Regions from separate parts of the Terrisporobacter hibernicus genome, predicted to be linked through region 1. Evidence: riboswitches for the same ligand, from Rfam matches in the RefSeq annotation. Region 1 holds a riboswitch; each other region holds the start of a gene.
What was found. A riboswitch is a leader RNA that binds a small molecule or an ion and turns the genes downstream of it on or off. The one in region 1 is predicted to bind cobalamin.
Positions count from the first base shown of each region.

Region 2: it holds a riboswitch for cobalamin, as region 1 does, so the genes downstream of both, JW646_RS05995 (energy-coupling factor ABC transporter permease) here and JW646_RS02395 (hypothetical protein) in region 1, are expected to answer to the same signal.
Region 3: it holds a riboswitch for cobalamin, as region 1 does, so the genes downstream of both, JW646_RS11925 (ABC transporter substrate-binding protein) here and JW646_RS02395 (hypothetical protein) in region 1, are expected to answer to the same signal.

Region 1 covers NZ_CP081135.1:487,859-491,150, reverse strand. Annotated here, with positions in the region: gene JW646_RS02400 (HAMP domain-containing sensor histidine kinase) at 1-1,144, shown strand, start outside; cobalamin riboswitch at 1,385-1,575, shown strand; gene JW646_RS02395 (hypothetical protein) at 1,692-2,567, shown strand; gene JW646_RS02390 (leucine-rich repeat protein) at 2,721-3,292, shown strand, end outside.
Region 2 covers NZ_CP081135.1:1,244,779-1,248,070, forward strand. Annotated here, with positions in the region: gene JW646_RS05980 (energy-coupling factor ABC transporter ATP-binding protein) at 1-73, opposite strand, end outside; gene cbiQ (cobalt ECF transporter T component CbiQ) at 76-765, opposite strand; gene JW646_RS05990 (energy-coupling factor ABC transporter substrate-binding protein) at 752-1,081, opposite strand; gene JW646_RS05995 (energy-coupling factor ABC transporter permease) at 1,081-1,797, opposite strand; cobalamin riboswitch at 2,003-2,180, opposite strand; gene JW646_RS06000 (polyphosphate polymerase domain-containing protein) at 2,333-3,082, shown strand; gene JW646_RS06005 (DUF4956 domain-containing protein) at 3,076-3,292, shown strand, end outside.
Region 3 covers NZ_CP081135.1:2,427,019-2,430,310, reverse strand. Annotated here, with positions in the region: gene JW646_RS11935 (ABC transporter ATP-binding protein) at 1-220, opposite strand, end outside; gene JW646_RS11930 (FecCD family ABC transporter permease) at 227-1,249, opposite strand; gene JW646_RS11925 (ABC transporter substrate-binding protein) at 1,233-2,141, opposite strand; cobalamin riboswitch at 2,260-2,452, opposite strand; gene JW646_RS11920 (nucleoid-associated protein) at 2,521-3,292, opposite strand, start outside.

The DNA.
Region 1 (3,292 bases):
TTACGTGGTAGATGATAAATTAAATTTAATATATACGAATACGGGAGATACTAGAAAATCTTTTACTAAAAATGAGTTTAAATATTTAACAGGAGCTTATCTAAAAGGATATGATATTAGAAAATATTCTTTTAAAGATAAGGACAATGAAAAGTTAACGCTTTTAATAAATACTCCTTCTCTTACTAATGAAATATATAGTAAAATTTTGATTACTTGCATATGCGCATTTGTATTATTTATACTAATATATATTATCTTAATTATAATATTTATAACTTGGCTAAATCATAAAGTAAAAAGACCGATTAATATTTTAAATGAAGCCATTGTCAAGTTTAAAAACGGTGAGCGTGAAAATTATTTAGATTATGATGGACCACAGGAATTTTGTGATATTTGTAGTAGTTTCAATGATATGTCAAGGAAGTTGTATAATAGTGAGAAAAAGCGTGAAAGCTTGGAAGAAGAAAAACAAAAAATCCTTGCGGATATATCCCATGATTTAAAAACACCAATAACAGTTATAAAGGGATATTCAAAAGCTGTTTGTGATAATCTAGTTTCAGAAGAAGAAAAAGATCAATATCTTATGACTATATATAAAAAAGCAGATCACTTAGATGAATTGATTAATACTTTTTATGAATATAGTAAATTAGAACATCCAGATTACAAATTTGTTTTTGAAAAAATAGATTTATGTGAATATGGTAGAGTTTATCTAGCAGGAAAATATGAAGAATTAGATATAAATGGAGTGGAGTTGGAAGCTGATATTCCAGATGACCCTATTTATTGTAAGTTAGACAGATTTCAGTTAAAGCGTGTTTTTGAAAATATTATATCAAACTCATTAAAACATAATAAAAAAGATTTATCCATATTATTTGAAATAGAAGAATATTTTGATATGGTGAAAATAAATATTGCAGATAATGGCCATGGAATTCCAAAAGAAATACGAAAAAATATTTTTAATCCTTTTGTGGTTGGGGAAAAATCTCGTACTAAAAAAGGTTCAGGGCTGGGACTTGCCATAAGTAAAAAAATAGTAGAAGCTCATGGTGGAAGTATAAAAATTGTGGATGCTAGAAAAAACTATAAAACAGAATTTGAAATTATACTTCCAAGAGAAGTATAGAATTTTAATCAAAAAGATTTATTGATGCCAGGTATGAATTTTCATACCTGGCATTTTTTAATTGCATAAAAACATAAGTACAATATTATGAAGGGTGTGAAAAGTAGTACTATGATGGTACTACTTTTATTAGAAAAAAGACTATACCAAAGTCTGAATAAATATACAGTATAATGAATATGAGGTAATAATTTGTAAACTTATTGAATATTATAGATAATAAAAAATAGTAATGTAAATATATAAATAATTAATATATGTAAAAAATGAAAAATATTTTTTATTTTGGAAGTGCGGTGAGATTCCGCCACAGATTATCCCTGCTGTAATAAGTTACGAAATTTGCTATTACCACTGGAGTTATCTCTGGGAAGGAGCAAAGAGTAGGTTTGAGCTTTAGTCAGAATACAGGCATATTGTAAGTTTATGGTGAAAGTTTCCGAAGGCATAATCGGAGGTTTATTTTTCATGTGGTTTTTGATAATTATATGGAAATTAATCTTCCTTATAAATAATAATATTTTTAATAAAGAAGGGGATGTTTTTTATGAACAAAAGATTTAGAAAATTTGCAACTACAGGAATGGCGGCAGCTATAATGTTATCAATGGGGGCAACATCATTTGCAACTGATTTTTTTACAGAGTATCCTAATTTAACTAATTATAATACTGATTATAATTATACTGTTGAAAAAGGAAGTGGAACAAAGGATCAAGCTTTAATGGTTCAAGGCGCAACAAGTAATTGGTATGGCACAAGTCTTTTTAATAATGAAGCAGATGCAAATTCTATTAATTGGAATATTGTACAAGGAAGTACAGATGCTGTAAGTGTTAGCAAACAAGCTCCGAAAGCAGTAGGAAATCAATTTGCAGCTAAAGGAAATGCTGAGATTGATACGTCAAAGAATGCGGGAGTGGCAGTTGTAGAAGCAACAAATACAAAATCAGGATATATGGACTTTACTGTAGTATTAAATCCAAAGGATGTACAAAAAGATGTTTCTGGTGTGAATGTAAGAGCATACGATGCTTCAAGTGGTAGTTTTAAATTTTTAAAAAGTAATAAAGGGTCTGTATCAACAAGTGCTGTATCATCTAAAATAAATTATCCATCTGCAATGGATGCAATATCTGTTGTAGCTGATAATTTTGTTGATGATTTACAATGGGGAAGTAAATTCTTAAAAAATGTAAATATAAATAATAAAGATTATCCATATATGGAAAATGAACTTGGTTGGATGTATAGAGTATATGATTCTGAAGGAAATGCGACTTCTGAACAAAAAATGGTAGATGTTTCTGAAAAAGTTGGCGGAGAAACATTTGATGTGGAGTCAGGACAAACTGTTGTTTGGGCATATGGAGGCTATAGCGTACAATTCCCAGAAAACTTGTCAGGGTTACCTACTAAATAGTAAACAATTAAACCATTTGTGTTAATAAATATATTTATTATTACAATAAGAAAGATGATAAATTTATTACATAATTGGTAATTTGTTATAAAAGGGGTGCTTTCAGAGCACCCTTTTATAGATTTATAATATTTTAATTTTGGGGGGAAAGATATGAGGAATAAAAACACTAAGAAATTAAGTCAAAAAATTATTAGCTCTTTTCTTGCATTTATTATGGTGTTTACCTTATCTACAGTATCATCAATAAAATCTTTTGCACAAGAAGTGTTAACACAAAAAGTACATGTAATAGTAGAAAATACTACGTACTCTAAAAAAGATGGAGCAGCATGGGATGGAACTTTAGTAGATGATTGGGTAAAAATTGAAGACAATATGACTATGATGGATGCAATAGTTAAAGCACTAGATAAGGTGAAAGCTACACAAACAGGTGCAGAAAATAACTACATAAGTGAAATCAATGGACTAAAAGCATTTGATGGTGGATCTAGTTCAGGATGGATGGGAACTAAAAATGATTGGTTTGTTAATCTAGGATTTGGGGCATTTAAAGTAAAAGCTAATGATGAAATTAGAGTAATGTATACTACTAAGTTTGGATCAGATATAGGTGGAAATTATAGTAAGAATGATACATCATTAAAAAATATAGATTTTAGTGAAGGAAGTTTATCACCTAAATTTAGCAGTGAAACTAAAGAGTATACACTAGCACTTGG
Region 2 (3,292 bases), 760 kb from region 1:
AATCCATAGTTATATTATCTAAGGCTTTTCTTTTTTTGTCGTATTGATATGTTAAATTATTTATTTTAAACATTATTAATCTTCCTCTACAATATAAAATGTGCCATCATAAAGCTTCATATCCAAAGCTATACTCATCTCATCATATCTTATCATCATCCTTTTGAATAGCATATTTACTAACAATCCAAAGGAGTTATACGCATTTTTTAAATTTATATATCCAAATCTAAGTTCTTGAGACTTTCTTATGTCTGCAACTTCCTCCATAAATATAAATATAAATCTATACATTAACATTGAAATTTCTAAAACTATATCTGGTAAATGTAGTTTTTTAAATACAAATATTAATTGATTAAAAGGCGTTGTTAGCATTATAAAATAAATACACGTCAAACATGATAATGCTCTAAAAAACAAACGTGTTGATGATACTATTGATTCATTTGAAACACCTATGTATAAACTTCCTATATTTATACTGTATAATAATAATCCTTTATCTTTAGAAAAATTTAAAAGTATCATAATTATACTTAAAATTAAAAATACAAACGGAATTTTAATAAAATGAATGTAATCTTTAAATTCAATTTTTGCAATTCCAACTATAACAAAACTCATTATACCTATAACCAATAAAGATATATAATTGTAAGGATTAATTAAAGATAAAATTAGTAGTAACATACCTATGGAAAATTTCATATTTGGATTTACTTTAGACAACTTATTTTTATAAGCATAATCATCTATTATCATTTAAACTTTCTTCTCTCATTTTTTTCTTAGTTCTAGTAGTTCCTATATAATATCCTATTATTCCTGCTCCAAGTGCTGCTTGGGATGCAAATAGTAAACTTTCAATTTCACCACTTGCTGGTTCTATTAAACTACTAAACCATGGCTCATACTCTGGATTTATTTCAGTTATTACACCTTCAGCCTCTCCATCTGCTCCTCCAAATTCTGCACCCTTTTGAGTTATTAGTGGAACAATAATTATAGCTAAAACTAATATAAATAATATCACTGTCAACTTCATATTACTTGATTTTTTTGTTGTTGAACTTTGCATTATGCTAACACCTCTCTCTCCTCATTTTCAGTTATAAAGTTATAAATTATAACTGTAAGTAATCCTTCTGCTATTGCTATAGGTACTTGAGTAACAAAGAATACTCCTAAGAATTTTACTGCTGAAGCCATAAATCCACCTGCTGGATCTGGGAAAGCAAGACCTAATTGGAATGATGTTACTGTATATGTCAACAAATCTCCTAATGCTGCTGCTAAAAATACTGCAACTTTTTTATCCATTTTATCTTTACATAGTTTCCATATTCCAAAAGAAACTAATGGTCCTACAATTGCCATTGAAAAAGCATTTGCTCCTAAAGTCGTAATTCCTCCATGGGCTAATAGCAATGCTTGAAATAATAATACTATTGTACCTAAAACTACAGTTGCACTAGGTCCAAATAATATTGCCGCAAGTCCTACACCTGTTGGATGTGAACAACTACCTGTAACTGATGGAATTTTTAATGCTGATAATACAAAGACAAAGGCTCCACAAAGAGCTAATAATAATTTCTTTTTAGGTTGTTCTTTAACTATATTAGCAATATTTTTAAGTCCTACTACGAAGAATGGAATAAATATTACCCACCAAATTATGGCCCATTTTACTGGTAAAAAACCTTCCATGATGTGCATTGCGTTTGAGACTACTGGTGTGATCATTAGCATAAAGGCTGCTATTAATGACCATTTTAAATTACTTTTTTTCATACTACATACATCTCCCTTTTAATTATTTTTAGGGTGTATATCTTATTATTTTGATTCATTTAGGTAAGTTTTCTTGTTGTAATTAAATATTCTGTTTCCTTATTTGTTGATAATTAAAAAAACCTAACCAAAAGGCTAGGCTAGTATCTTTTAATTTCCAACATAAAATGTTTTCTAATAAGATACTTCCTTCACCCCGAAGAAATTTCTTTTGATATTTTAGGCAGGTATCCTGACTTAGTTTCATCCTACTCCTCACCTTCCCATAGTTTAACACTACAGTGGTACGCTGAGTTTCGTCCACATTACAGTAACGGGGGTTGTAGAGGGGTCTCACCTCTTTCCCTATTAATCGTTAAAGAACCTAAAATATTTTTTATTATTCTTACACTTTAATTCTATACCAAATTATGTATATAATCTATAAAAAAAAATTCTTTTCATAAAAATATGTTAAAAATTTATCTTTAAGATTCTTTTAAGGTTACATTATTATACTCATACTATAAAATACATTGCTAAAGAGGTGATAAATATGGCAATAAAATCATTTAAGCGCTATGAAAAAAAGTTTTTAATAACAGAAGACCAATATAATGAATTACTTCCGAAACTTTCAGATTATATGAATCGTGATAAATTTTGCCAAAACAACAATACGTATAGTATCTATAACATCTATTATGATACAAAAAACAGCGATGTCATAAGACATTCCATATCAAAACCATATTATAAAGAAAAACTTAGAGTAAGAAGTTACAAGATTCCAATTAATACTACTGATAAAGTATTCTTGGAGCTAAAGAAGAAAATCAACGGTATAGTTAGTAAAAGAAGACTTTCTCTTTCCTTAGGTGAGGCTTATGAATTTCTTTATAATAATAAAACACCCCTAGTTGAAGATTATATGGATAATCAGGTTCTTAGTGAAATAAAGTACTATCTTAGTAATACAAAAGTTTATCCTACTGTATTTATTTCTTATGACAGAAATGCTTTTTTTTGCAAGGATAATCCTGAATTTAGAGTTACTTTTGATTCAAGGGTTTTAACTAGAAGAAATCACCTTCACTTGGAAGAAGGGAGTTTTGGTGAAGATGTAGTTGGAGAAGGAAAATATCTTATGGAAGTAAAAATATTAGGTGCCATACCTTTATGGTTTACAAAAATTTTATCTGAATTGGAAATTTATCCAACTCATTTTTCAAAATATGGTAATGAATTTATGAAATATTGCTTAAATAATAAAGAAAATAAGGAAATAGGAGCTGAAATATGTTAGAAACAATAATAGCATCAACAAGTGGAGAATCTTTTACTCTTACCAATTCTCTTATAGTAATAACCACGTCTATAGTTTTAGGAATTTTAATTAGCGTGGTCTATATGAAAACAAATAAAAAATCAAATTTTAACTCAGGTTTTAGTACAACTTTAATTATGCTACCTGTAATAATATCTATAATTATTTTACTTGTTGGCAACAATGTAG
Region 3 (3,292 bases), 1.9 Mb from region 1:
TTGCTAATTCTACTCTACTAAGCATAAATGATTCTTTATTATCTATTTTTATACTTCCTTTATAATCAATAATATTAACTATAGATTTTAATAATGTACTTTTACCACAGCCATTAGGGCCAACTATACATAGGTTTTCTCCATTTTTTACATTAAAACTAATATTCTTAATTATATCTTTTCCATCATAACCACAATAAAGATTTTTAACTTCTAACATTTAATATCAACTTCCTTTTTTAAAATATACATAGGCAAAAAATGGTGCGCCTATTAACGCTGTAACTGCTCCCACTGGCAGTTCTATTGGTGCAAACACTGTTCTAGAGATTAAGTCTGATATTACCATTAGTCCTCCTCCAAATAAAAAAGACATAGGTATAACATATTTATGATTTGAACCAAAAGCCTTTCTTACTACATGAGGGGCTATTAAATCTACAAATCCAATAGTCCCGCTAAGAGCTACAGATCCTCCTGTTAATATTGCACAGTAAACAAATAATTTTTTCTTCACTTTGTATGTGTCCACACCTACAGCCTTGGCTTGTTCTTCTCCAAATGTAAGAATATCCATCTCTTTTGTATACCTAAATACACCTAACATTCCAACTAAGAAAAATGGTAATATTAATCCTACGTAAGTCCATCCTCTCATGGCAAAACTACCCATTTGCCAAAGGGTTATACTTTTCAGATCATTGCTAAAAAATGCTGTTAAAGTAGTTAGTAATGCATTTACAAATAAAGATAGAACCATACCTACAAGAACCACTGTATTATTTGACATAGTCTTATCTATTTTTGTTGAAAAAACAATTACTGAAAACATGGTAATTAATCCAAATATAAACCCTATAAATGGTAACGTAAATCCACCTATTAATGGTATTGATATTCCTGTAACTATTATAAGCCCTGCTCCCAAAGAAGCTCCCGAAGATACCCCTAAGGTAAAGGGTGATGCCAATTCGTTTTTTAGTATGGATTGAACTACTGCTCCACTAGTTGCTAAACATCCCCCAACTAAAAATGCTAATAATACTCTTGGTAACCTAAGCTTCCATATTATAGAAATATGTTTTTGTGTAACATTTTCTGGTAAATGTAAATTTAAGGTTTTATTACCTATTATGGACAATGTATCAAATATACTTATATCCGAGCTTCCTATAGATGTTCCTAACCAAATAATTGCAAATAATACAATTATACTTATAACTATCTTTTTTCTATTTGTTATAATCATCTGGATATACGGCTTTAGCCATTTCCTTTAAAGCTTTTATTATATTTTGAGTTGGGCGAGAAGATGAATTTGCATCTATATAATAAACTTCATTATTTTTTACAGCCTTAATATTGTCCCATCCGTCACGAGATTTTATTTCTTTTTCTGGATTTTTCACATAGTTAACTGTAGTTAGTATTACATCTGGATTGGCATCTATTACAGATTCTTCACTAGGTGATATCCATGATTTTTGATCTTTAAATATATTTTCTCCTCCTATAAGTTCAACCATTTCATTTAAAAATGTTGAGTTACCAATACTATATAAAGTAGGTGCTGGCCCTATTTCAACATATATTTTCTTTTTATCTTTTATAGTTTTTCCAACTTTAGCTACTTTTTCTATTTCACTTTTCATATTAGAAACTATTTCTTCGCCTTTATCTTTCTTATTAACTATAGAAGCAATAAACTCTATATCTTTATAAATTCCATCTATACTATCACTGCTAGGTATGTATACTACAGGTATTCCTACATCACTAAGGGATTTAAATGGATCTTCAGATGAACCTACTTTATTGTGCCCTGAAGCTATTACTATATCCGGCTCCAATTCAATTATTGCCTCTGCATCTGGTGAAGTAAAATCCATTTTCTTTACATCTTTATTTACCCCTTCTATACCTTCTGAAAATGTATCCATACACACAATTTTATCTCCCACACCTAAACCTGCTAATATTTCTGTATTAGATGGTGCTGTAGATACTATTTTTTCAATATTTGTTGGTATATTGACTTCATTTCCTTCTCTATCTGTTATAGTTTGCTCTTTTTTGTTACTACAAGCTGCTGTAAAAAGCATAATTAAGCATAATAACAATGGTAATAATTTTTTCTTCATAAGTTTTCCCCCCATACATTTAAGTTTAGAATAAAAAAAACCTAACCATAAGGCTAGGCTTCTATATCTGTATTTTGACATTATATGTCTTTTAAGATACTTCCTTCACCCCGAAGAAATTCACTTTTTAATTTAGGCAGGTCTCCTGACTTAGTATCAACCTACTCCTCTCCTTCCCATAAAAAACTCGCTTCGCTCATTTTTACAGTGGTATATTGAGTTTCGTCCACATTACAGTAACGGGGGCTGTAGAGGAATTTCACCTCTTTCCCTATTAATCTTTAATAAGAACCTAAATCTATATAAAATTGTTTCTTAATATATTGTAGCATATTCAAAGTTAGTTTTTATAAATTTAAAACTAATATTAGTATTTTTATTATTTTTCTTCATAGAAACTTACATTTTTTATTATTATATCAACTGTGCCATCTTCATTTTGTCTAACACTATATTTCATAGGGTCTTCAAAATCCACAAGATTTCCTTTTATATCAAATCCGTTATCTGTTTTTATACTTCTTTTCTTAAGTTTTTTCTCAACCCATTTTTTGTCTATATTAAAATTAGTTTCAATTCCTCTATCTACCATTAGTTCTTTGAAACTTTCCTTTAAGTTATCATCATCTATTGATTTTTCCACAAATTGTTCTATGTCTACTTCTTCTTTTTCTTTTAGAGTATAATTTAATAAACTTCTAACATCTTCTGCTTTTTTAATATTGTTACCCATAGCATTTGTTATCCAGTTATCTGCCGTAGTTTTGAAAGTTTTTGTATTAAACTTGTCATCTGTAACTTTTTCAGCATTTAAAAACTCAGTTATAAATCTTGATTTCTTTTCTGGATCTTCTTCTTTTTCTGAATCTTTATCTAATAATCTCAAATGGAATTCGTCATTTATTCCATTAATTCCAACTAATGCACACTGCTTTTGTCTTCCTGTATCTGGGATTCCTATTTCATTACTTATTATTTGTATGTTGAATTTTTCATCTAATAATTCTATAGAATGAGTGTATAGCTTCTTATAATCTAATTTTACTATTCCCACATATTTTTCATCTTTAACACTATATAAACACATAGCCAAGTCACATGAATCTATATCTTCATATTTTTTCATTATATCAAATAAATATGAAGCTATT